3 regions of the Pseudomonas sp. CFBP 5748 genome follow, and region 1 is predicted to be linked to each of the others. Evidence: predicted binding sites of a transcription regulator. Region 1 holds the regulator's gene; each other region holds the start of a gene.
What was found. Region 1 encodes FliA, which starts transcription of late flagellar genes. Its sites were predicted from a motif close to CTAAAGTTTNNNNNNNNNNNGCCGNTAA; they were not measured.
Positions count from the first base shown of each region.

Region 2: flgM (flagellar biosynthesis anti-sigma factor FlgM) is a predicted target of FliA. The motif match lies at 3,568-3,595, and genes of this name have one in related genera.
Region 3: ACWNZ1_RS04985 (methyl-accepting chemotaxis protein) is a predicted target of FliA. The motif match lies at 2,732-2,759, and genes of this name have one in related genera.

Region 1 is NZ_JBSPTN010000001.1:245,987-253,281, reverse strand. It holds gene ACWNZ1_RS01215 (chemotaxis protein CheA) at 1-1,967, opposite strand, end outside; gene ACWNZ1_RS01210 (protein phosphatase CheZ) at 1,998-2,783, opposite strand; gene ACWNZ1_RS01205 (chemotaxis response regulator CheY) at 2,802-3,173, opposite strand; gene fliA (RNA polymerase sigma factor FliA) at 3,339-4,082, opposite strand; gene fleN (flagellar synthesis regulator FleN) at 4,079-4,909, opposite strand; gene flhF (flagellar biosynthesis protein FlhF) at 5,026-6,381, opposite strand; gene flhA (flagellar biosynthesis protein FlhA) at 6,393-7,295, opposite strand, start outside.
Region 2 is NZ_JBSPTN010000006.1:365,493-372,787, reverse strand. It holds gene flgC (flagellar basal body rod protein FlgC) at 1-133, opposite strand, end outside; gene flgB (flagellar basal body rod protein FlgB) at 137-544, opposite strand; gene cheR (protein-glutamate O-methyltransferase CheR) at 808-1,635, opposite strand; gene ACWNZ1_RS16710 (chemotaxis protein CheV) at 1,689-2,615, opposite strand; gene flgA (flagellar basal body P-ring formation chaperone FlgA) at 2,694-3,458, shown strand; gene flgM (flagellar biosynthesis anti-sigma factor FlgM) at 3,632-3,949, shown strand; gene ACWNZ1_RS16695 (flagella synthesis protein FlgN) at 3,998-4,465, shown strand; gene ACWNZ1_RS16690 (flagellar brake protein) at 4,558-5,304, shown strand; gene ACWNZ1_RS16685 (MFS transporter) at 5,369-6,736, opposite strand; gene ACWNZ1_RS16680 (glutamine synthetase family protein) at 6,806-7,295, opposite strand, start outside.
Region 3 is NZ_JBSPTN010000002.1:69,960-77,254, reverse strand. It holds gene ACWNZ1_RS04995 (AAA family ATPase) at 1-155, opposite strand, end outside; gene pnuC (nicotinamide riboside transporter PnuC) at 152-715, opposite strand; gene ACWNZ1_RS04985 (methyl-accepting chemotaxis protein) at 979-2,613, opposite strand; gene ACWNZ1_RS04980 (undecaprenyl-diphosphate phosphatase) at 2,883-3,713, shown strand; gene ACWNZ1_RS04975 (DUF1294 domain-containing protein) at 3,710-4,135, shown strand; gene ACWNZ1_RS04970 (MmcQ/YjbR family DNA-binding protein) at 4,132-4,482, opposite strand; gene ACWNZ1_RS04965 (LysR substrate-binding domain-containing protein) at 4,479-5,387, opposite strand; gene ACWNZ1_RS04960 (FMN-dependent NADH-azoreductase) at 5,518-6,126, shown strand; gene ACWNZ1_RS04955 (alpha/beta hydrolase family protein) at 6,309-7,295, shown strand, end outside.

The sequences.
Region 1 (7,295 bases):
TGGCCGTCCACCACGTTGGTACGCGACAGGTCGAGGTGGAAGATCTCGTTGACGTTGACCAGCGGGAAGGCAAATGCCTGGTTGCCCAGCATGACCATCAGGGTCGGCATGATCGCCAGGGTCAGCGGGACCTTGATGACGATCTTCGAGCCCTGGCCCTTGGTCGAGTAGATGTTGATCGAACCGTTGAGCTGGGAAATCTTGGTTTTCACCACGTCCATGCCCACGCCACGGCCCGACACATCGGAAATCTCGGTCTTGGTCGAGAAGCCCGGGGCGAAGATCAGGTTGTAGCACTCGGTGTCGCTCAGGCGGTCGGCGGCGTCCTTGTCCATCACTCCGCGTTTCACCGCGATGGAACGCAACACGTTCGGGTCCATGCCTTTGCCGTCGTCGGAGATCGACAACAGGATGTGGTCACCCTCCTGCTCGGCGGCCAGCACGACCTTGCCGCTACGGACCTTGCCCGACTCTTCACGCTCTTGCGGCGATTCGATGCCGTGGTCGACGGCGTTGCGCACCAAGTGGACCAGCGGGTCGGCCAGGGCCTCGACAAGGTTTTTGTCGAGGTCGGTCTCTTCACCCACCAACTCCAGGTTGATTTCTTTCTTGAGCTGGCGAGCCAGGTCACGAACCAGGCGCGGGAAGCGCCCGAAGACTTTCTTGATCGGCTGCATCCGGGTCTTCATGACCGCGGTCTGCAAGTCGGCCGTGACCACGTCGAGGTTCGACACGGCCTTGGACATGGCTTCGTCCTGGCTGTTGAGGCCCAGGCGCACCAGACGGTTACGCACCAGCACCAGTTCGCCGACCATGTTCATGATCTCGTCCAGGCGTGCGGTGTCGACCCGAACGGTGGTCTCGGCTTCGCTCGCCGGTTTTTCCGCTGGAGCCGCCGCCGGGGCACGGGCGGCTGCCGGGGCAGCTGCCGCAGCAGGCTTGGGCGTCTCGGCCTTCGGCTCCGGTGCCTTGGCAGCGGGTTTTGGCACAGCCTTGGCCGCCGGCGCAGCAGTGGCGGTAGTCCCAGCAGCAGGGGCGGCCGTGGCCTTCCCGACCTCACTGAACTTGCCTTTGCCATGCAGTTCGTCGAGCAACGATTCGAATTCGTGATCACTGATCAGGTCACTGCCCGCCGCGGCGGCGGCAGGCTTGGCTGGCGCCGGTGCCGAAGCAATGGCCGAGTCCAGCGCGTCAACGGCAAACGTGCCCTTGCCATGCAACTGATCGAGCAAGGCTTCGAATTCGTCGTCGGTGATATCGGAGCTGTCGCCCGCCGCTTTCGGGGCGGCCGCGGCTGGCGCAGGCACAACCGCATCGGGCGCGAACTGGCCTTTGCCATGAAGCTGGTCGAGCAACGATTCGAACTCGTCGTCAGTGATTTCATCGCTGGCAGCGGCAGTCGACTCGCTGCTTGGTGCCGCAGGGGGGGCGGGAACTGCCGGGGCTGCGGCTTCAGCCTTGACGGCGTTCAGCGAGTCCAGCAATTGTTCAAATTCGTTATCGGTGATGTCGCCCGATTCCTCGGCGACCGGTTCTTCAGCGACCGCCTCGACAACCGGCGCGGCTTCGTCAGCCGATTGTGGCTCGGCCAGGCGTGCCAGCGCGGCGAGCAACTCAGGGGTGGCAGCGGTGATCGGCGAGCGCTCGCGCACTTCACTGAACATGCCGTTGACCGCATCCAGCGCTTCGAGCACCACGTCCATCAGTTCCGAATCAACGCGGCGTTCACCCTTGCGCAGGATGTCGAACACGTTTTCGGCAATGTGGCAGCACTCCACCAACTCATTGAGCTGGAGGAAGCCGGCGCCTCCTTTTACAGTGTGGAAACCGCGAAAAATTGCATTGAGCAAGTCCGCATCATCTGGTCGGCTTTCCAGCTCGACCAGCTGTTCAGACAGTTGCTCTAGAATCTCGCCGGCCTCAACCAGGAAATCCTGAAGGATCTCTTCATCGGCGCCGAAGCTCATTAATGGCTGCTCCTAAAACAGGGCTAAAACTCAGAATCCAAGGCTGGACAGCAAATCGTCCACATCGTCCTGACCGGACATAACGTCTTCTCTTTTATCGGCATGAATCTGCGGACCTTCACCCTGCGAGAGATGTTTTTGTGGATCTTTTTCAGCAAGTATCGCTTCACGGTCGTGTTCGATGCCTGCAAAGCGGTCGACCTGGCTGGCCATCAACACCAGTTTGAGCAGATTGCTTTCAACTTCGGTGACCAATTGGGTCACGCGCTTGATCACTTGGCCGGTCAAGTCCTGATAGTCCTGAGCCAGCAGAATGTCGTTGAGGTTGCTTGCCACGGCGCGGGTCTCGGTGCCGCTGCGCGTCAGGAAACCGTCGACCCGGCGGGCCAGCTCCCGAAACTCTTCAGCGCCGACTTCGCGACGCATGAACCGGCCCCAATCGGTGCTCAAGGCCTGGGCTTCTTCGCTCAGGCCATTGACCAGCGGCGTTGCGCTCTCCACCAAGTCCATGGTGCGGTTGGCTGCGGCCTCGGTCAGCTTGACCACATAACCCAGACGCTCGGTAGCGTCGGTGATCTGCGAGACTTCCTCGGCCTGCGGCATGTGCGGGTCGATCTGGAAATTGACAATTGCGCTGTGCAATTCACGCGTGAGCTTGCCCACTTCCTGATACAGACCTCGGTCACGGGTCTGGTTGAGCTCATGGATCATTTGAACCGCATCGCCAAAGCGGCCTTTTTCAAGGCTGTCGACCAGTTCGCGGGCATGTTTTTTCAGGGTCGATTCGAAGTCGCCCATTGAAGATTCGTTGTCCATAGCTCCCCCGTGGCGCCGTTAACCGATGCGTTCGAAGATTTTTTCGATCTTCTCTTTCAACGCCTGGGCCGTGAAGGGTTTGACCACATAGCCGTTCACACCGGCTTGGGCCGCTTCGATGATCTGCTCGCGCTTGGCTTCGGCAGTCACCATCAGCACCGGAAGGTGCTTGAGTTTTTCGTCGGCGCGTACATGGCGCAGCAAGTCGATACCGGTCATGCCGGGCATGTTCCAGTCAGTCACCAGAAAGTCGATGCTCCCGCTGTTGAGGACCGGAATGGCAGTAGTGCCATCGTCAGCCTCGACCGTGTTGGTGAACCCAAGGTCACGCAACAGGTTTTTTATGATCCGCCGCATCGTTGAGAAGTCATCAACGATGAGGATTTTCATGTTCTTGTCCAATTCGACCTCCAAGCAGTCTTAAACGCGCCCAGCACCTGAACGCGCCATTTCAATCAATCCGGCACAACACTCGACAACGGCCTGGAGCACCACGGTTGGAGACTGGCGCAGCGCATGCCAGACCAGCTCGTTCGCAATGCTCCCACACAGCTGTCAGCGCGCTCGCCACTCCCCCAAACGCCCCCGCAAACGGGCCGCGCACTGGCTGTGTAACTGGCTGACCCGCGATTCGCTGACCCCCAGGACCTCACCGATTTCCTTGAGGTTCAGCTCTTCGTCGTAGTACAGCGCCAAGACCAGTCGCTCACGCTCCGGCAAATTGGCAATCGCATCCGCCAGCGCGCTCTGGAAACGCTCATCTTCCAGGTCACGCGATGGCTCCATGTGAGCACTCGCGCCGTCCTCGTGCAGCCCTTCGTGTTCGCCGTCCTGCAGCAGGTCGTCGAAACTGAACAGGCGGCTGCCCAAGGTGTCGTTCAAAATCCCGTAATAATCATCGAGACTCAATTGGAGTTCGGCCGCAACCTCGTGATCTTTAGCGTCTCGCCCGGTTTTAGCTTCAATAGCGCGGATCGCGTCACTGACCATGCGGGTGTTGCGATGCACCGAACGCGGTGCCCAATCGCCCTTGCGGACCTCATCGAGCATCGCCCCACGAATGCGAATACCGGCATACGTTTCGAAACTGGCGCCTTTGCTCGCGTCGTATTTGTTCGACACTTCGAGCAGGCCGATCATGCCTGCCTGGATCAAGTCCTCAACCTGGACACTGGCCGGCAACCGCGCCAGCAAGTGGTAGGCGATACGCTTGACCAGTGGCGCGTAACGCTCGATCAGTTCGTATTGGGCGTCCCGTGCCGATTTTTTATAGAGATGGTTGTAACCGCTGGCTGTCATAGCACGGGCCCTGCTGTTTGTTGCACGAGACGCTCGACGAAAAACTCCAGGTGCCCGCGAGGGTTGGCCGGCAGTGGCCAGGTATCAACCTTCTGGGCGATAGCCTTGAACGCCAGCGCACATTTGGAACGGGGAAAGGCTTCATAAACCGCACGTTGCTTCTGGACAGCCTTGCGTACGCTTTCGTCGTAGGGCACAGCGCCGACGTATTGTAGGGCGACGTCCAGGAAACGATCCGTGACCTTTGTCAACTTGGCGAACAGGTTGCGACCTTCCTGCGGGCTCTGGGCCATGTTGGCCAGGACACGGAAGCGGTTCATGCCGTAGTCACGGTTCAATAACTTGATCAGGGCATAGGCGTCGGTGATGGACGTGGGTTCGTCGCAGACCACCAGGAGCACTTCCTGGGCAGCGCGGACGAAACTGACCACCGAGTCACCGATACCGGCAGCGGTGTCGATCACCAGCACATCGAGGTTATCACCGATGTCGCTGAAGGCCTGGATCAGGCCCGCGTGCTGGGCCGGGGTCAGGTGAACCATGCTCTGGGTGCCGGAGGCAGCCGGCACGATACGAATCCCGCCGGGCCCCTGCAGCAGCACGTCGCGCAGTTCGCAGCGGCCTTCAATCACGTCCGCCAGCGTGCGTTTGGGCGTGAGCCCCAACAGCACATCGACGTTCGCCAGGCCCAGGTCGGCGTCCAGCAGCATGACCCGTCGGCCAAGCTCTGCCAGAGCCAGGGACAAGTTCACTGACACGTTAGTCTTCCCGACGCCACCTTTGCCGCCGGTCACCGCGATCACCTGTACGGGATGCATGCTGCCCATGTTCGTTCTTTACCTTGTCTTACTTAGACGGAGGCCACATTACTGGCTGCGCGTTCCCATTCGGAACAATGCATGGCAGACCATCGATGTAGGTACAAAAAATATTCATGATTACCTCAGCCGACCTGCTTGGTCGGGCTGTGGTAGATATCAGCGAACATATCAGCCATGGCTTCTTCGCTGGGTTCTTCCTGCATTTGCACACTCACGGCACGACTGACCAGTTGATGACGGCGCGGCAGATGCAAATCATCCGGGATCCGCGGTCCGTCGGTCAGGTAGGCCACCGGTAATTCATGACCGATCGCCAGGCTCAGCACCTCGCCCAGGCTTGCCGTTTCGTCCAGCTTAGTCAGGATGCAGCCGGCCAGCCCGCAGCGTTTGTAGCTGTGGTACGCGGCGGTTAGAACCTGCTTTTGGCTAGTGGTTGCCAACACGAGATAATTTTTTGACTTGATACCGCGCCCGGCCAGGCTTTCGAGCTGCATGCGCAGGGCCGGATCGCTGGCTTGCAGGCCGGCGGTGTCGATCAGCACGACGCGTTTGCGCAGCAGCGGTTCCAGCGCCTGGACCAGGGACTGGCCCGGATCCACATGGGTCACCGACACATTGAGGATCCGGCCCAGGGTCTTGAGTTGTTCCTGGGCGCCGATGCGGAAACTGTCCATGCTCACCAGGGCGATGCTCTGGGCGCCGTACTTGAGTACATAACGGGCGGCGAGCTTGGCCAGGGTGGTGGTCTTGCCCATGCCGGCAGGGCCGACCATCGCAATCACCCCGCCCTCTTCCAGCGGCTCGACTTCCGGCGTGACGATCATCCGCGCCAAGTGTGCCAGCAACATGCGCCAGGCCTGGCGAGGCTCTTCGATACCGTTGATCAGCGCCAGCAGGTCACGGGACAACGGGCCGGACAAGCCGATGCGTTGCAGGCGACGCCAGAGGTTGGCCTGGGCCGGACGGCTGCCTTGCAGCTGGTTCCAGGCCAGGGAGCCGAGCTGAACCTCCATCAGTTCACGCAGGCTGTTGAGTTCAAAGCGCATCGAGTCCAGGGCACGCGGGTCAACACCCCTGGCTGGCGCGGCCTGCGCCGGGGCCGGGGCCGGACGACGCGGCTCGGCCTGGGCCTGCTCGACCAGCGGCTCGGCCGCGGTCAACGGCAGGCCGGCGGTGAGCGGCTGACCGGCGAACAATTGACGATTGCTGCCTGCGACACCTTCGCCTTCGCTACTGCGCAGGCTCAATTCGGCCTGGGCGCTGGCGATGCGCGACTGAGTCTTACGCAGCTCATCCTCGAGTTCCATGTTCGGAACGCGTGGGGCCAGCGCCGACAACTTGTAATCCAGGGCAGCCGTTAACTCGACACCGCCAGCGATCCGGCGATTGCCAATGATGGCTGCTTCAGCGCCCAACTCGTCACGAACCAGCTTCATGGCCTGACGCATATCGGCGGCGAAAAAACGCTTCACTTGCATAAACCACTACCTCAGCCGTTGGGCCCTACTGTCGCAACGATGGTCACTTGCTTGTTGTCCGGTATTTCCTGGTACGCCAGCACATGCAGCCCCGGGACCGCGAGGCGACCGAATCGCGAGAGCATCGCGCGAATCGGACCGGCCACCAGCAGGATCACTGGTTGGCCTTGCATCTCCTGCCGCTGGGCTGCATCAATCAACGAACGCTGCAGCTTCTCGGCCATGCTTGGCTCCAGCAGAACGCCCTCTTCCGAGCCTTGTCCTGCCTTCTGCAGACTATTGAGCAATATCTGTTCCAACCTTGGCTCCAGAGTGATCACAGGCAGCTCAGACTCAGTGCCTACAATGCTTTGGACGATTGCGCGGGATACGCCGACCCGAACCGCAGCCACCAAGGCGGCGGTATCTTGACTCTTGGATGCGTTGTTGGCGATAGCCTCGGCAATACTGCGAATGTCACGCACGGGCACCTGTTCGGCCAACAGCGCCTGCAACACCTTGAGCAACTGCGACAACGAAACCACGCCCGGCACCAGCTCTTCAGCCAGCTTCGGCGAGCCTTTAGCCAGTACTTGCAGGAGTTGCTGGACTTCTTCGTGACCGATCAGCTCACTGGAGTGCTTGTACAGAATCTGATTCAAGTGGGTCGCCACCACAGTGCTGGCGTCCACCACGGTGTAACCGAGGGACTGGGCCTGGGCCCGCTGGCTGATTTCAATCCACACCGCTTCCAGACCAAAAGCCGGATCCTTGGCGGTGATGCCGTTGAGGGTGCCGTAGACCTGGCCGGGGTTGATCGCCAACTCGCGGTCCGGATAGATCTCGGCTTCGGCCAGGATCACGCCCATCAGCGTCAGGCGGTAGGCGCTAGGCGCCAGGTCGAGGTTGTCGCGAATATGCACGGTGGGCATCAG
Region 2 (7,295 bases), on a different contig from region 1:
GGGCGCGGTAGGTCTGGTCGATGCTCGACGAAACGGTCTCGGCGTTGGCGATGTTACTGGCGACGGTGTTCAGGCGAGTGGTCTGGGCACTCATGGCACTGCCGGCGATGTTGAATACGCTCGCAATCGACATGGCTTACTCTCCGCGCAGGGCCGATACCAGCCCTTTGAATTTGCTGTTGAGCAGGGTGAAGCTGGCCTGGAAGTTCACGGAGTTTTCCGTGTAGTTGGACTGTTCCAGTTGAGCGTCCACGGTGTTCTGGTCGATCGAAGGCTGCATCGGTGTCCGATACATCAGCGACTCATCGCCATTGCCCAAGCCTTCGGCTTCGATATGACGACTGTTGGTCATATTCAAAGCGAAATGGCCGTTCTTGGCTTTCTCGTTCTGCTCGGCGAGCACTTTAGAAAAGTCCAGATCCCGAGCCTTGTAGTTCGGGGTATCGGCGTTGGCGATGTTGTTGGCCAGGACTTCGGCACGTTGGGCGCGGAAGCCCAGGGCCTTTTCGTGGATACCGAGCGCTTTATCGAAGCTGATGCTCATGTCGGAAACCTATGGGTGACCAGAATTTACGTACGATGAACTTAGCAAGCGTCGTGCCACTTTGAAAAAGCCCATAAACCGGGGCTTTGCGAGGATCGGCAACGCGGCAATGCCAGAAAAGCGGCAATCGGCTTCCGCTGGCTGCCGCTTTTCTGCCGCTTCTCAAGGGCAATGACATTCCAACTGTAGGAGCGGGAGAAAGTAGGCGGGCATAAAAAAACGGGAGCCCCTGAGGACTACCGTTTTTTGACATCCCCAACGAATCACTTCGCCTGGTAAATGATCCCCGGACTGCACTGGACCATCTGGTAATGATCGGGCAAACCGTTCAACGCCTCAGAGGCGCCGAGGAACAGGTAGCCGCCAGGCTTGAGGGTGCTGTGGATCCGCAACAGGATGTCTTTCTTCACTTCGGCGGAAAAGTAGATCAGCACGTTGCGGCAGAACACGATGTCGAACTTGCCCAGGCTGGCATAACTGTCCAGCAGGTTGAACGAGCGGAACTCCACCCGGCTCTTGATCGGTGCCTTGACCACCCATTTACCCGGCCCTTTCGGGTCGAAGTAGCGTTGCAGACGATCAGGCGACAAGCCGCGGCCAATGGCCAGGCTGTCGTACTCACCGGTCTTGCAGTTATTGAGCATGGTCCCGGACAGGTCCGTGGCAACGATCTGCACGCCGCCTTTCAACTGGCCGATGTTGGTCCGCTCGAATTCATCGATGGACATCGACAGCGAATAGGGTTCCTGCCCCGACGAGCAGGCCGCCGACCAGATCCGCAGGCGTTGGCCCGGGCTGGCCTTGATGGCCGCCGGCAACACTCTGTTCTTCAACACCTCGAACGGATAGGTGTCGCGAAACCACAGGGTTTCGTTGGTGGTCATGGCGTCCACCACCATCTCGCGCAAACCACTGCGCGGCTGGGTCTGGATACGCTGCACCAGTTCGCCCAACGATTTAAGGCCCTGTTGCTCCATCAACTTGTTGAGACGGCTCGACACCAGGTATTGCTTGTTCTCACCAAGCAAAATGCCACAGGCTTTTTCCAGGAAGACCCGGAACTGTTCGAAATCCAAATTACCCGTAGACAAGATACCGCCTCTTTCATTGTGTTGGCTTGCCGGGCGCACAACGCGCCCGACCTTTATTCTGCTGCTTTGATCCGGTCGACGACTCGGGAGGCCAGGTCATCGGGCCGGAACTTGGCCAGGAAGTCATCGGCACCGACCTTCTTGACCATCGCCTGGTTGAAAACCCCCGACAACGAAGTATGCAAAATGATATGCAGCTTTTGCATACGCGGGTCGTTGCGAATTTCCGACGTCAGGGTGTACCCGTCCATTTCCGGCATTTCGATGTCGGAGATCATCATCAGGAACTCTTCTTCGGGCTTCTTGCCCTCATCGACCAGTTGGCGCAGGTAATCCAGCGCCTGCCGCCCGTCATTCAACGCTACCACTTCAACGCCGATCGTTTGTAGACAACGGGTGACCTGCTTACGTGCTACCGAAGAATCATCGACAGTCAGTACCCGCAGCGATATCGCCTTGTGCTGGGTTTCGGCATCCACCACACCCAAGGAGATCGTCTCGGTGGTCGGCGCCACCTCGGCGAGGATCTTCTCCACGTCGATGATTTCCACCAACTGGTTATCGACCCGGGTCACCGCCGTCAGGTAGTGATCGCGGCCCGTGCCCTTGGGTGGTGGATGAATCTCTTCCCAGTTCATGTTGACGATGCGCTCCACCGAGCGAACCAGGAAACCCTGGGTCTTGGTGTTGTACTCGGTGATGATCACGAACGGATTGCTCTGATCCAGCAGCCGACCGGAACCGGTCGCCATGGCCAGATCGAGAATCGGGATGGTCGCTCCCCGGATATTCGCCACACCGCACACGACGGGACTGGACTTGGGCATCAGGGTCAGCTTAGGACATTGCAGCACCTCGCGGACCTTGAATACGTTGATTCCATACAATTGCTGGCCGTCGAGACGGAACAGCAACAGCTCCAGGCGATTCTGACCGACCAGCTGTGTACGCTGGTTTACCGAGTCCATTACTCCCGCCATGCCCTGACTCCTACCTAACGCTAATGTGTCCGACGCGCATTCATCACTAAACGGCACGGGGCTTGCTATTCAACCGGCATGAACGCACAAACGACATTTTCTCGACGCCTGATCACTCACTGCCGCCATTGGCTCGGTGCACTGTTGGCTGTCTGCCTGTTCACTTCGGGCGGCCCTGCCCTCGCTGCTGTTCCGGTTACCTTGCCTGATCTACTTATCGGCGTCACTCAGGGCTTTCTTGAATTCACCGTAGAAGACTACCTGGCTACCAGTCAAACCGAAGGCCGCTACGAAATCGAAGTCAACCAACTCGACCCACGGTTGCGCATGCCGATGTGCGACAAGGAATTGACTGCTTCGCTGGAGAGCCCGGCCCGGCCCATGGGCCGCGTCACCGTGAAAGTGCGTTGTGACAGCGCTGCCCCCTGGACGGTGTTCGTGCCCGCTCAAGTGCGCCTGTTCCGCGAAATTGTCACCACCACCCGTCCGCTCAAGCGAGCCGGGATTGTCGAGCCTCAGGACGTGATGTTGCGCGAACGGGATATCAGCCAGATCACCCAGGGTTTCCTGACCTCCGTCGACCAGGCGATCGGCCAGAAACTTGTCCGACCAATGGTCGCCGACCAGGTCGTTACCCTGGTGCACCTGGAGCAGGCCGAAGTGATCCGCAAAGGCGACCAGGTAGTCATCACCGCCCGCAGCGGAACCTTGGCCGTGCGGATGCCGGGCGAAGCCCTGTCCAACGGCGGTATGCGTGAACAGATCCGGGTAAAGAACCTCAACTCCCAACGGGTAATCAAGGCGCAGGTGATGGCCCCGGGCCAGGTGGAAGTGGCTATGTAGCGATAAGGTAGAGACGGGTAGAAAGCTGGCGCTTGATCCCGGTGTTCCCTAGACTGTGCCTTACGCAAAGGCAAGCGCAGACGTGCGCACGTTCATTGAATAAATGAGCCTAAAGTTTTTTTGGGGATGGCCGAAAACATGGCAAGCGTCCAAATACCCAGAGGTTTTTTACCATGGTCATCGATTTCAATCGTTTAAACAGCTCTTCACCGTTGACAGGCACTACGCGTACCAGCGTGAGCAAGGAAACTGTCGAAACCGACAAATCCGCACCGCTGCCTACCCCGGCCGAACAAGTCAGCAACGGAGAGTCGGTACACCTCAGCAATGAGGCTCAGCAGTTGCAGAAGGTCACTGACAAGCTGCGCGATCAACCTGTCGTCGACAACGCCCGCGTGGCCGAGTTGAAAGCAGCAATCGCCGATGGCAGCTATAAAGTCGACAGCAGCCGCGTAGCCAGCAAACTGCTCAACTTCGAAGCCCAGCGCTAGGCTGCCGCCAGCGCCAGGCTTTTGGACGCTTAAGACCCAAGGCCAGCCATGCACGACACTAATTTGTTGCAACTGATCACCGACGACTTTATTCCAGCACAACAATTGCTGGAGTTATTGCAGGCCGAATCCCTGGCACTGTATGGTCGCGATATGCCCTTGCTGGAAAATATCCTGGCGCAGAAACAGGCATTGATCATCTTGCTCGATCAGCATGGCCGCAAGCGCAGCGAGACCCTCGCCAGCCTCAACCTGCCCGCCAACCACGAAGGCCTTGAACAACTGGCCAGCCAATCATCGATCGGCGATCAGTTGCTGTCCCAAAGCGCAGTGCTCAATGAGCTGCTCGCCCAGTGCCAGGCCGCCAACGTTCGCAATGGCCAGTCGATCCAGGTCCAGCAGGCCGCCACTGCCAACCAGTTGCGCATCCTCAATGGCGGCGAAGTGCCGACCCTGTATGACGCTCGCGGCTCGACCGCCAAGATGGTCAAGCACCGCCCGCTCAGCCAGGCATGAAACGAACAATGCCTGCGCTCTATCAACGCGCGATACATGCTGGCAAAATGCTGGCTTTTTGTAGTCGTATTTTGCCTGGAGATTGACCCACCGTGTTCAATGACTCAAACGCGGATGATGCTCCGCAGCCACCCAAGGTGCTCAGCACGCCCCTGGAAATCGCCGGCAACCTGCGGATGCTGCAAGATAGCCATGACCCGTTGATCATTACCTTCCACGAACGTACCCAGCGCTTCCAGAGCTACCTGGTGGACATCGATCGCGAGAGCAACTCCATCGCCCTGGATGAAATGATTCCCCGGGACGGTGAACGCTTCCTGCTGGCAGGCGAACCGTTTCGTGTCGAGGGTTTCCATGACGGCGTGCGCATCGCATGGGAAGGCAAAGGCCCCTTGACCATCACCGAATCCAGCGACGGTCGCTGCTATCGCGGCGCCTTGCCCGACGAAGTGGTCTACCACCAACGCCGCAACGCCTTCCGCGCCGCCCTGAAACTGGCGCAACTGGTGGACGTCGAACTGGGTGGCGAAAAGCTCAAGTCCTCCGTCAACGGCAAGCTGCTGGATATCTCGGCAACCGGTTGCAAGCTGCGCTTCGAAGGCGACATTACCGCGCGCCTGCAATTGGGCCAGGTTTACGAACGTTTCATCGCAGCCCTGCCCTTTGGCAACATGACTGCACCGGTTGAACTGCGTTACCTGCATTTCGAAGAGCGGATCAACACCACCTTCGCGGGTGTGCGCTTCCACAATATCACTGGCCTGGTGCAACGGCAGGTTGAGCGTTTCGTCTATCAGCTGCAGCGCGAAGCCCGGCGTTTCGATAAAGACGACCTCTGATCTTCTTCGCGCCACGAAAAACGGGCAGTCCCTTGCGGTGACTGCCCGTTTTTTTATGCCTGGTTCAAGGCCTGGCTTGAGTAAAACTGGGGGTCTCTGGCTCGTCAGGCGCCGCTTCGGTTTCAGCGACCGGCTCTGCAGCCGGTTCTGACTCAACGTCTGGATTGGCCGGCGCCTGCATCTGCTCCTGCACCACCTGCTCATCCACTCGCGGATCGAGGCACGCCACCAGGGGTGAACTCGACATGCTGTCGGGCATTGCCACGTGATGCAGCGGTGCGTCATCGACCTGATGCAGGTTGGTCACCGCTTTCGGCCGGATCCGCCACACCAGCACCAACGCGAAGAACGCGAAGAACGCATATAGCATCTGACTGCCAAACATCTTCATCAGCACCCCGGCCACCAGCGGCCCGATACTGGCACCGACGCCGTAGGTCACCAACAGCATTGCCGTGAGCGACACCCGACGATCCCCTTCGACATGGTCGTTGGAAAACGCCACCGCCAGCGGATACAGGCAGAACTGCACCAGCGAACAGAAGAATCCCGCGACGAACAGCACCTCCAGCGGTACTTTCGGCAGGATCGCCAGCGGTAACGCGCACACCACCAGGACCAGCGCAAAACACCGAATCAGCAACGCCCGATCATAGCGGTCGGACAGCCAGCCCAGCGGCCACTGCACCAACAGTCCGGCGAAGATGCAGCTACCCATGAACAGACCGACCTGCTCGGTCGACAGGCCCTGCTGAGAGGCGTACAGCGGTGCCAGGCCATAGAACGAGCCGACGATCAGCCCGGAGCCCAACACCGTGCTCAACGATTGCGGCACGCGCTTGATGAAGAATCGCGGCTCCATCGGCGCCGGATGCAGCGCCGCCGGGTGAATCCGCCGGGTCAGCGCCACCGGCACCAGGCACAGGGCGAAACACAGCGCCACCAGCATCAGCAGCTCCAGCCCAAGGGCCGGGTGCATGACCAGGATCAGTTGACCCAGTACCAGCCCCAGGTACGAGGCGATCATGTAGCCACTGAACACCACGCCACGCTGCTTGGCCTCCGCCTGTTCGTTGAGCCAGCTCTCAATGACCATGTACTGGCACATCATGCCCAGGCCGACAATCGTCCGCAGCACGATCCAGGCCGGCAACCAGTCCACCAGTCCATGGCCCAGCACCGCCGCCCCGACGATCCCGGCGCAGGCCGAATAGGCGCGGATATGCCCGACGCGAGCGATCAGCCGGTGGCCGATCTTGCCACCCAGCACCAGGCCAAAGTAGTTGGCGGCCATCAGCGCACCGACCCACAGGCTGTCGACATGGTCGGCGGCCAGACGCAGGGCTAGGTAAGTACTCAACAAGCCCGAGCCGATCAACATCATCAGCGAGGCGAAATACAGTGCTCGAAAAGGTTTCCAGATTTGGCGCATCGGCGTTCCGAGCGGCTCCTTGAGATAAGTAAGGGCTACCCCTGAAGATAGCCCTAATGCGACGGTTCGTTATGCCTGGGCCGCTAGAACACGCCGCTCCCAGGGAGTGATTTCATCAAAGAAGCTGGTCAGTTCCATGGACTTCGAAGCGACGTAGCCTTCGATGAACTCCGCACCGAACAGTTCCTTCGCCAGATAGCTACGCTTCAGACGCTCCAGGGCGGCATGCAAGGTACATGGCAGCGACAGATTATCCGGCACTTGGAACTCGCCCTGGATCGCGGCGCTCGGCTCCAGGTGATTTTCAATGCCATAGAGCCCGGCTGCCAGGCTGGCGGCAATCGCCAGGTAAGGGTTGGCATCCGCTCCCGGCAAGCGATTCTCGACCCGACGAGCCACCGGCGAACTGGCAGGGATACGCAACCCGGCCGAACGATTGTCATGGGACCAACAGGCATTGTTCGGCGATGCAAATGGGTGGCACAGGCGCTGGTAGGAGTTCACGTTCGGCGCGAACAACGCAGTGAAATCGGCCATGCCGGCCTGTTGTCCGCCGATG
Region 3 (7,295 bases), on a different contig from region 1:
TCGGTGATGTCGCCCAGGCAGGTATCGCGCAGGTGCTGTTCCATGAAATGGCGAACGTATTCATCCACCCGCAAACCGCCGAAATGCGTCTGCAACTGCGCCGCCAGCCAGCTCTTGCCGCTGGATTCCGGGCCGGTCAGAACCACCACCTTCATGCGCGCAGGGCCGGATCGGCGCGCCATTCCCGCCAGCCTTGGATCGCCAACAGGGTGAACAGGGCGTAGAGCGCGGCGGTGAGGTGCAGGTCCTTGTAGACGAACAGGCCAACGAAGATGACGTCCAGGGCGATCCACAGGGGCCAGCATTGCACGCGCTTCTGCGCCATCCACCACTGGGCCACGAGGCTGAAACCGGTGAGCGCCGCGTCGAGCCAGGGCTGGGCGGCGTCGGTCCAGTGCGCCATGGCGGCGCCCAGCATCAAGCTGCCTGCGGCACCGATGGCCAACCCGAGCAGCACCGATGGCGCACCCAGGCGCGTCACCTGCCGCCCATCATGATGCTGCCCGGCGCGGGTCCATTGCCACCAGCCATAGAGTTGCAGCACGGCGTAGATCACCTGCAGCAACATGTCCGAGTACAACTTCACCTCGAAGAAAATCCAGCTGTACAGCAACACCATGACCAGGCCGATCGGCCAGCACCAGGGGTTCTGCTTGACGGTCAGCCAGACAGCAATCACGCCGAGGGCTGCGGCAAACAGTTCAAGCCCGGACATGGCGATTCCTTGGGGAAGAGGGAGAGGGCGGGGATTGTAAACGTTATGGCGTGGGCAGCTCCAATATCAATGCTGGCTGTGCCGACGCTATTGCGAGCAGGCTCGCTTCCACAAGGGATTTGCGGTGAGGACGAAACCTGGGCTCAGTAGACCCCCCTGTGGGAGCGAGCTTGCTCGCGATAGCGGTGGCTCAGCTTGCATCAGTGTTGAATGCGCCGCCGTCATCGCGAGCAAGCTCGCTCCCACAAAGAGTCCATCAATCCTTAGACCCGGAACTGTGTGAGCAACCCGTTCAATTGTTCACTCAGTGCCTTGAGCCGCGTGCTCGCCAGGCTCGACTGTTCGGCCGCCACGGCCGTGCTGTGGGACAGTCCGGCCGCCTGGGTGACGTTCTGGTTGATGTCTTCCACGACATGGGCCTGCTGCAGGGTGGCACTGGCGATGGAAGCGTTCAGGCTGTTGAGGTTGCGCAGGGCCTGGCCGATAGCGTTAAGGCTGGCACCCGCCAGGCCGGCCTGTTCGATGGTCAGTTGTGAGGCGCGGCTGCTGTCGCTGATGACTTTTACCGCGGCCTCGGAATGGTTTTGCAGACGTTCGATCATCGCCTGGATTTCAGCGGTGGACTTTTGCGTACGCTGTGCCAGCAACCGTACTTCATCGGCCACCACCGCAAAACCACGGCCTTGCTCACCGGCGCGGGCGGCTTCGATGGCGGCGTTGAGGGCCAACAGGTTGGTCTGCTCGGCAATGGAACGGATCACCTCCAGCACGCTGCCAATCTGGGTGCTTTCGCTCGCCAGGGTGCGAATCACTTCCACCGCCTGGTCGATGGTCTGGGAGAGGCGGTCGATCTGCTGCAAGCTGCCATCGATATTGACCTGGCCTTGCTGGGCCTGGGATTCGGCGTCGCGCATCTCACTGGCGGCGTGCTCGGCGTTCTTCGCCACGTCCTGCACGCCATAGGTCACTTCGTTGATCGCGGTGGCCACCAGTTCCATTTGTTGCGACTGCTGCTGGCTGCGCTCCTGGGCCTGGGCGGCATCGTTGCCCAACTCGTTGGAGGATTGCCCCAGCGCGCTGGCCGAGGCTTGCAACTGGGTCACCACTTGCCGCAGCTTGGCGGTAAAGGCGTTGAAGTGCCGCGCCAGTTGCGTGACTTCGTCCTGGCCGTGGGTGTCGAGGGTGCGGGTCAAGTCGCTTTCGCCGCTGGCGATGTTGGCCATGGCGTTGACCGTTTCCTGCAGCGGTCGGACGATGCTGCGCACGATCAGGGTCAATAACAGCCCCATGAGCAACGTGATTGCCAGGCCGATCAACGAGGCTTTGATCAGTTGGGACTGGAACTCGGCTTCCACGTCATCCACGTACACGCCCGAACCGATGATCCAGCCCCAGGGCTCGAACAGCTTGACGTAGGAAGTCTTCGCCACCGGCGCCTCGGCACCCGGTTTCGGCCAGAGGTAGTTGATCATGCCGGCGCCCTTGGCCTTGGCGATGGCGACCATCTCGTTGAACAGCGCATAACCGTTCGGATCGCGGATCGCCGAGAGATTCTGGCCTTCAAGTTTCGGGTTGGTCGGGTGCATGACCATGACCGGTGTCAGGTCGTTGATCCAGAAATAGTCAGTTTCGTTGTAGCGCAGGCCGCGCACGGCGCTCAGGGCCTGCTTTTGCGCAGCGTCGCGGGTCAGGGTGCCGGCGGTTTCCAACCCATGGTAGTAGGTCAGCACGCCACTGGCGGTCTGCACCACATGCTGGGTCTTCTGCACCTTGGCCTGATAGAGGTCGGTGTGGATCTGTTTCAACATGAACGCGCCCAGCGTGAATAACATCACGATGGCTACGACCAATATGAGCCACAAGCGTCGGCTGATCGACACACTGCGCAAGCTATTCATACGCTGTCACTCCGTTTTTATTCTTGTCATAACGACGGCCGGCACTTTAGCGCCCGCCAGGTACGCGTGATTGACCTGGGTCATAACGCGGCAGCGTTATCAGGGCTTGTCTGATAGGATTTCGGCCCCGCAGCGCAAAACCTGAGCCTGTCCTGATTTTTTCATTGGTTTTTTTGAGAAATCGCAGTCACCGTGCGCCTGCTGTTTGCACCTGCATATTGCTTAAAATTTTTATGAGACCTGCGCAAGCATAGTCTTTTGGGGGATGAATGGATTTGTGGACCGCCTTTTCGGCACTGATTCTTGGCGTGGTAGAAGGCTTGACGGAGTTCCTGCCGATTTCCAGTACGGGGCACCAGATCATTGTCGCCGACTTGCTCGAGTTCGGCGGCGAGCGCTCGATGGCGTTCAACATCATTATCCAGCTGGGCGCGATCCTCGCGGTGGTCTGGGAGTTTCGGCGCAAGATCTTCGACGTGGTATTCGGTTTGCCAACGCAACCCGGTGCCCGCCGGTTTACCGCCAACCTGCTGATCGCCTTCCTGCCCGCCGTGGTGCTGGGCGTGCTGTTTGCCGACCTGATCCACGAATACCTGTTCAATCCGATCACGGTGGCCGCGGCGCTGGTATTGGGTGGTTTGGTGATGCTCTGGGCCGAAAAGCGCCAGCACCAGGTGCACGCCGAAACGGTGGATGAGATCACGTGGAAGGACGCCCTGAAGGTCGGCCTGGCCCAGTGCATTGCGATGATTCCCGGCACCTCCCGTTCGGGGGCGACCATCATCGGTGGGCTGCTGTTCGGCCTGTCGCGCAAGACTGCGACCGAGTTCTCGTTCTTCCTGGCGATGCCGACCATGGTCGGTGCGGCTGTCTATTCGGGCTATAAATACCGCGAGCTGTTCGTTCCGGCGGATTTCCCGGTGTTTGCCATCGGTTTCGTCACCGCATTCATTTTCGCGATGATTGCGGTCAAGGGCCTGCTGCGCTTCATCGCCAGTCACAGTTACGCGGTGTTCGCCTGGTACCGGATCGCGTTCGGCCTGTTGATCCTGGCGACCTGGCAATTCGGCTGGGTGGACTGGACGGCTGCCCGGCCATGAACGATCCAGGCACCCGCAAACGCGTGGCGCGCAATACCGACGGCGCCGTGCAGAACCTGCGGCTCAAGTTGATAGTGTTTGTCCTGCTGTGTGCCTTGCCGTTGTTCGGGTCGCTGCTGCTCGGACTGCGGTCGGTGTCCTGGGTGCCGATGGTGGCCTATGGCGTCGTCAGCCTGCTGGCGTTTCTGCTGTACTGGAGCGACAAGCGCAAGGCTCGCATTGACGCCTGGCGCACCCCGGAGAACGTGCTGCATGCGGTGGAGCTGGCCGGTGGTTGGCCCGGGGCACTGCTGGCCCAGCAGGTGTTTCGCCACAAGACCCGAAAGGTGTCGTTTCAGGTGGTGTTCTGGTTCATCGTGCTGTTGCACCAAGTGTTCTGGATCGACCAGTTGTTCCTGGGGCGCCTGCTGACGTTGCTCTAGAGCAGCAACCCGACCTGGGTGCGCTTGGGCAATTTGCTGACCACCAATTGGTGAGAGCGTTGCAGCAGGCCTCGCAGTTCATCGGCACCCAGCGGGTAGGGCACCTGCATGATGATCCACTGGGCCCGCGCCAGGTAAGGCGCGGGATGAATGCCCGGGCGGTCGCAATGACCGAGGAACAGATCCTTGTCGACCTTGAACGCCAGCGAATCGCTGCGCAGGCCCTGGAGAGCGAACATCTTGTTCCCGGCGATGGAGAACACCCGCACGCCGCCCCATTTGTAGTCTTCGCGGGCACCGGGCAAGCCCAGGCAAAACCGTGCGACATCTTCTTCGCTCAAGCTCATATCTTTCGTTCTCCACAGCTCTCAAACGCTTCTACCAGATGGTCGATCCAGGCGCGCACCGCCGGCAGCACGCCGCGTCGATGGGGATAGACCGCCAGGAGCCAGCCATCCGGCAATGACCATTGCGGCAACAATTCCACCAGTGTGCCGTCGTGCAAATCCTGCTCGCAATACATACTCGGCAATAAGGTAAAACCCAGGCCATCGACGGCGCAGGCGCGGCGCACGACGAAGTCCTCGATGCCTAGCCGCGCCTCCAGGGCCAGTTCGACGCTCTGCCCATCGGCTTTACGCAAACGCATATGCACCAGGCGATCGGCCTCCAATGCCCCTAGCACCGGCAGTTGCTTGAGATCTTCCGGGGTGTCGATTCGCCGCCCTTCGACAAGCGCCGGGCTGGCGACCAGGATCAGTTGCGCCTGGCGCAGGCGCCGGGTCACCAGCAACGGGTCTTCGTCGCCCAGGTCGCGCACCCGCAGCGCCACATCGAAGCCTTCGCTTACCAGGTCCACTCGGCGATTCATCAGGCTCATTTCCAGTTGCACCTGAGGAAATTTCGTCAGGAACGTGCCAATCACCTGCGGCAGCATCTGGTGGGCCAGGCCCACCGGGCTCGAGACCCGCAGACGCCCGCGGGGCTCGCTGGACATGCTTGCCACTGCTTCGTCGGCCATCTCGGCCTCCAACAGCATGGCCTGGCAATGGCGCAGATACCGCTCGCCCACGGCGGTCAGTTTCAACTGACGGGTGGTGCGCTGCAGCAGACGGGCGCCGAGGCGCTCTTCCAACTCGGCGATACGCCGCGACAGCCGTGATTTGGGAATGCCCAACACACGCCCGGCGGCGGCGAAACCGCCGGCTTCGACGACTTTAGCGAAGTAGTACAGATCATTGAGATCTTGCATATCGAGCTCGATTGTCCTGTCAGTAGAACGAACTATCGCATTTTTGTTGGCTTATCGACCATTGGTTTCATTGGTAGGATTGTCCGCAATTGATCGCCTTGGTTGCGATCCTCACTTGGAGAGCACTCACATGAAACTGCTGCACATCGATTCGAGCATCCTCGGCGACCACTCTGCCTCCCGCCAATTGAGCCGCGAAGTGGTTGAAGCCTGGAAAGCCGCTGAGCCACAAACCGTGGTGACCTACCGGGATCTGGCCGCTGACGCCATCAGCCATTTCTCCGCCCAGACCCTGGTCGCCGCCGGCACCAGCGCTGAACTGCGCGATGCCGCCCTGCAGCACGAGGCCGATCTCAGCGCCGCCACGATGGCCGAGTTCCAGGCCGCCGACGCCGTGGTGATCGCTGCGCCCATGTACAACTTCAGCATTCCGACCCAGCTCAAGGCCTGGATCGACCGCATCGCCGTGGCCGGCCAGACATTCCGCTACACCGAAGCCGGCTTCGAAGGCCTGTGCGGCGGCAAGAAACTGGTGATCGTGTCCACCGCAGGCGGCCTGCATGCTGGTCAGCCGAGCGGCGTCGGCCATGAGGATTACCTGAAAGTGATGTTTGGTTTCCTTGGCATCACTGACATCGAGTTCGTCCGTGCCGAAGGGCTGGCCAAGGGTGACGAGATGCGCATCAAGGGCATGAGCCAAGCCCAGTCGCAGATCAGCGAACAGTTCGCCGCTGCGTAAGGCTTGTGTAAAAACACCAGGCCCTTCGGGCAAGCTTGGTAAAACTCTGTATTCTGGTCGTCATGGACGGTCAGGGTGCGGAGTTTTTCCGCGTCTGGCATCAGGCTTTGTGGCGCAGGTTATGCACGGCCACAGCGGCGAGCGGCAGGGGACCCTGTCGGCTGGTGAGGATGGAACATTCGATGACACGTCTTGGTGCAGGGCTACTGCTTTGCTTGTTCGCCAGCCTGGGTTCAGTGCAGGCCGCATCGGCACCGCATCCGCATTGGAGCGCCGGTTTTCATGAGCTGAGCTTTCTCGATCCGCTGGATCGGCAACCGATGCATGCCTTCGCTTTTTATCCGTCCACCGCCAGGGAGCAGTCCAGCCTGCTCGATGGCTACCAGATCGATGCTGCGCCAGATGCCAAAATTGCTATCGGCCGCTTTCCGCTGTTGATGCTCTCCCACGGCAACACCGGCACACCGCTGGCCCTGCATGACCTGGCCACCTCGCTGGCGCGCCAGGGCTTCGTGGTGGTAGCGGTGATTCATCCCGGCGACAACGCCCAGGATCACAGCCGACTCGGGACCTTGAGCAATCTGTATGGCCGGCCGATCCAGATTTCCGAAGCCATTACCGCGACGTTGAACGACCCGATGCTCTCGCCCTTTGTTAATGCGGAGCAGGTTGGGGTGATCGGCTATTCGGCCGGTGGCGAGACGGCGTTGATCCTGTCGGGCGCCACGCCAGACCTCAATCGCCTGCGCCGCTACTGTCAGGAACGGCCGGACGATCGTGATGCCTGCAATACCCAAGGCGAATTGATTGCCGACCGCGACGACCTGTCCCCGGTGGCCGACCCCAGGGTCCGGGCATTGTTGCTCATGGCGCCGTTGAGCCTGAAATTTGGCCGCCACACCCTGGCCGAGGTCCATGTGCCGGTGCTGTTGTACAGCGGCGACGGCGACAAGCTGGTGGCTTTCGATAAAAACGCCGCCGCCTTGGCCCGCAAGCTGCCTACCGCACCGGATTTCAAGACGCTGGCCGGAGCGGGGCACTTTGTCTTCCTGGCCCCGTGTACTGAAGAGCAGATCGCCGCGATGCCGGCACTGTGTACCGATGCGGACGGTGTCGACCGCAAGGACATCCACCGCACCATGATTTCCGAGGCCAGCCGCTTCTTCGGC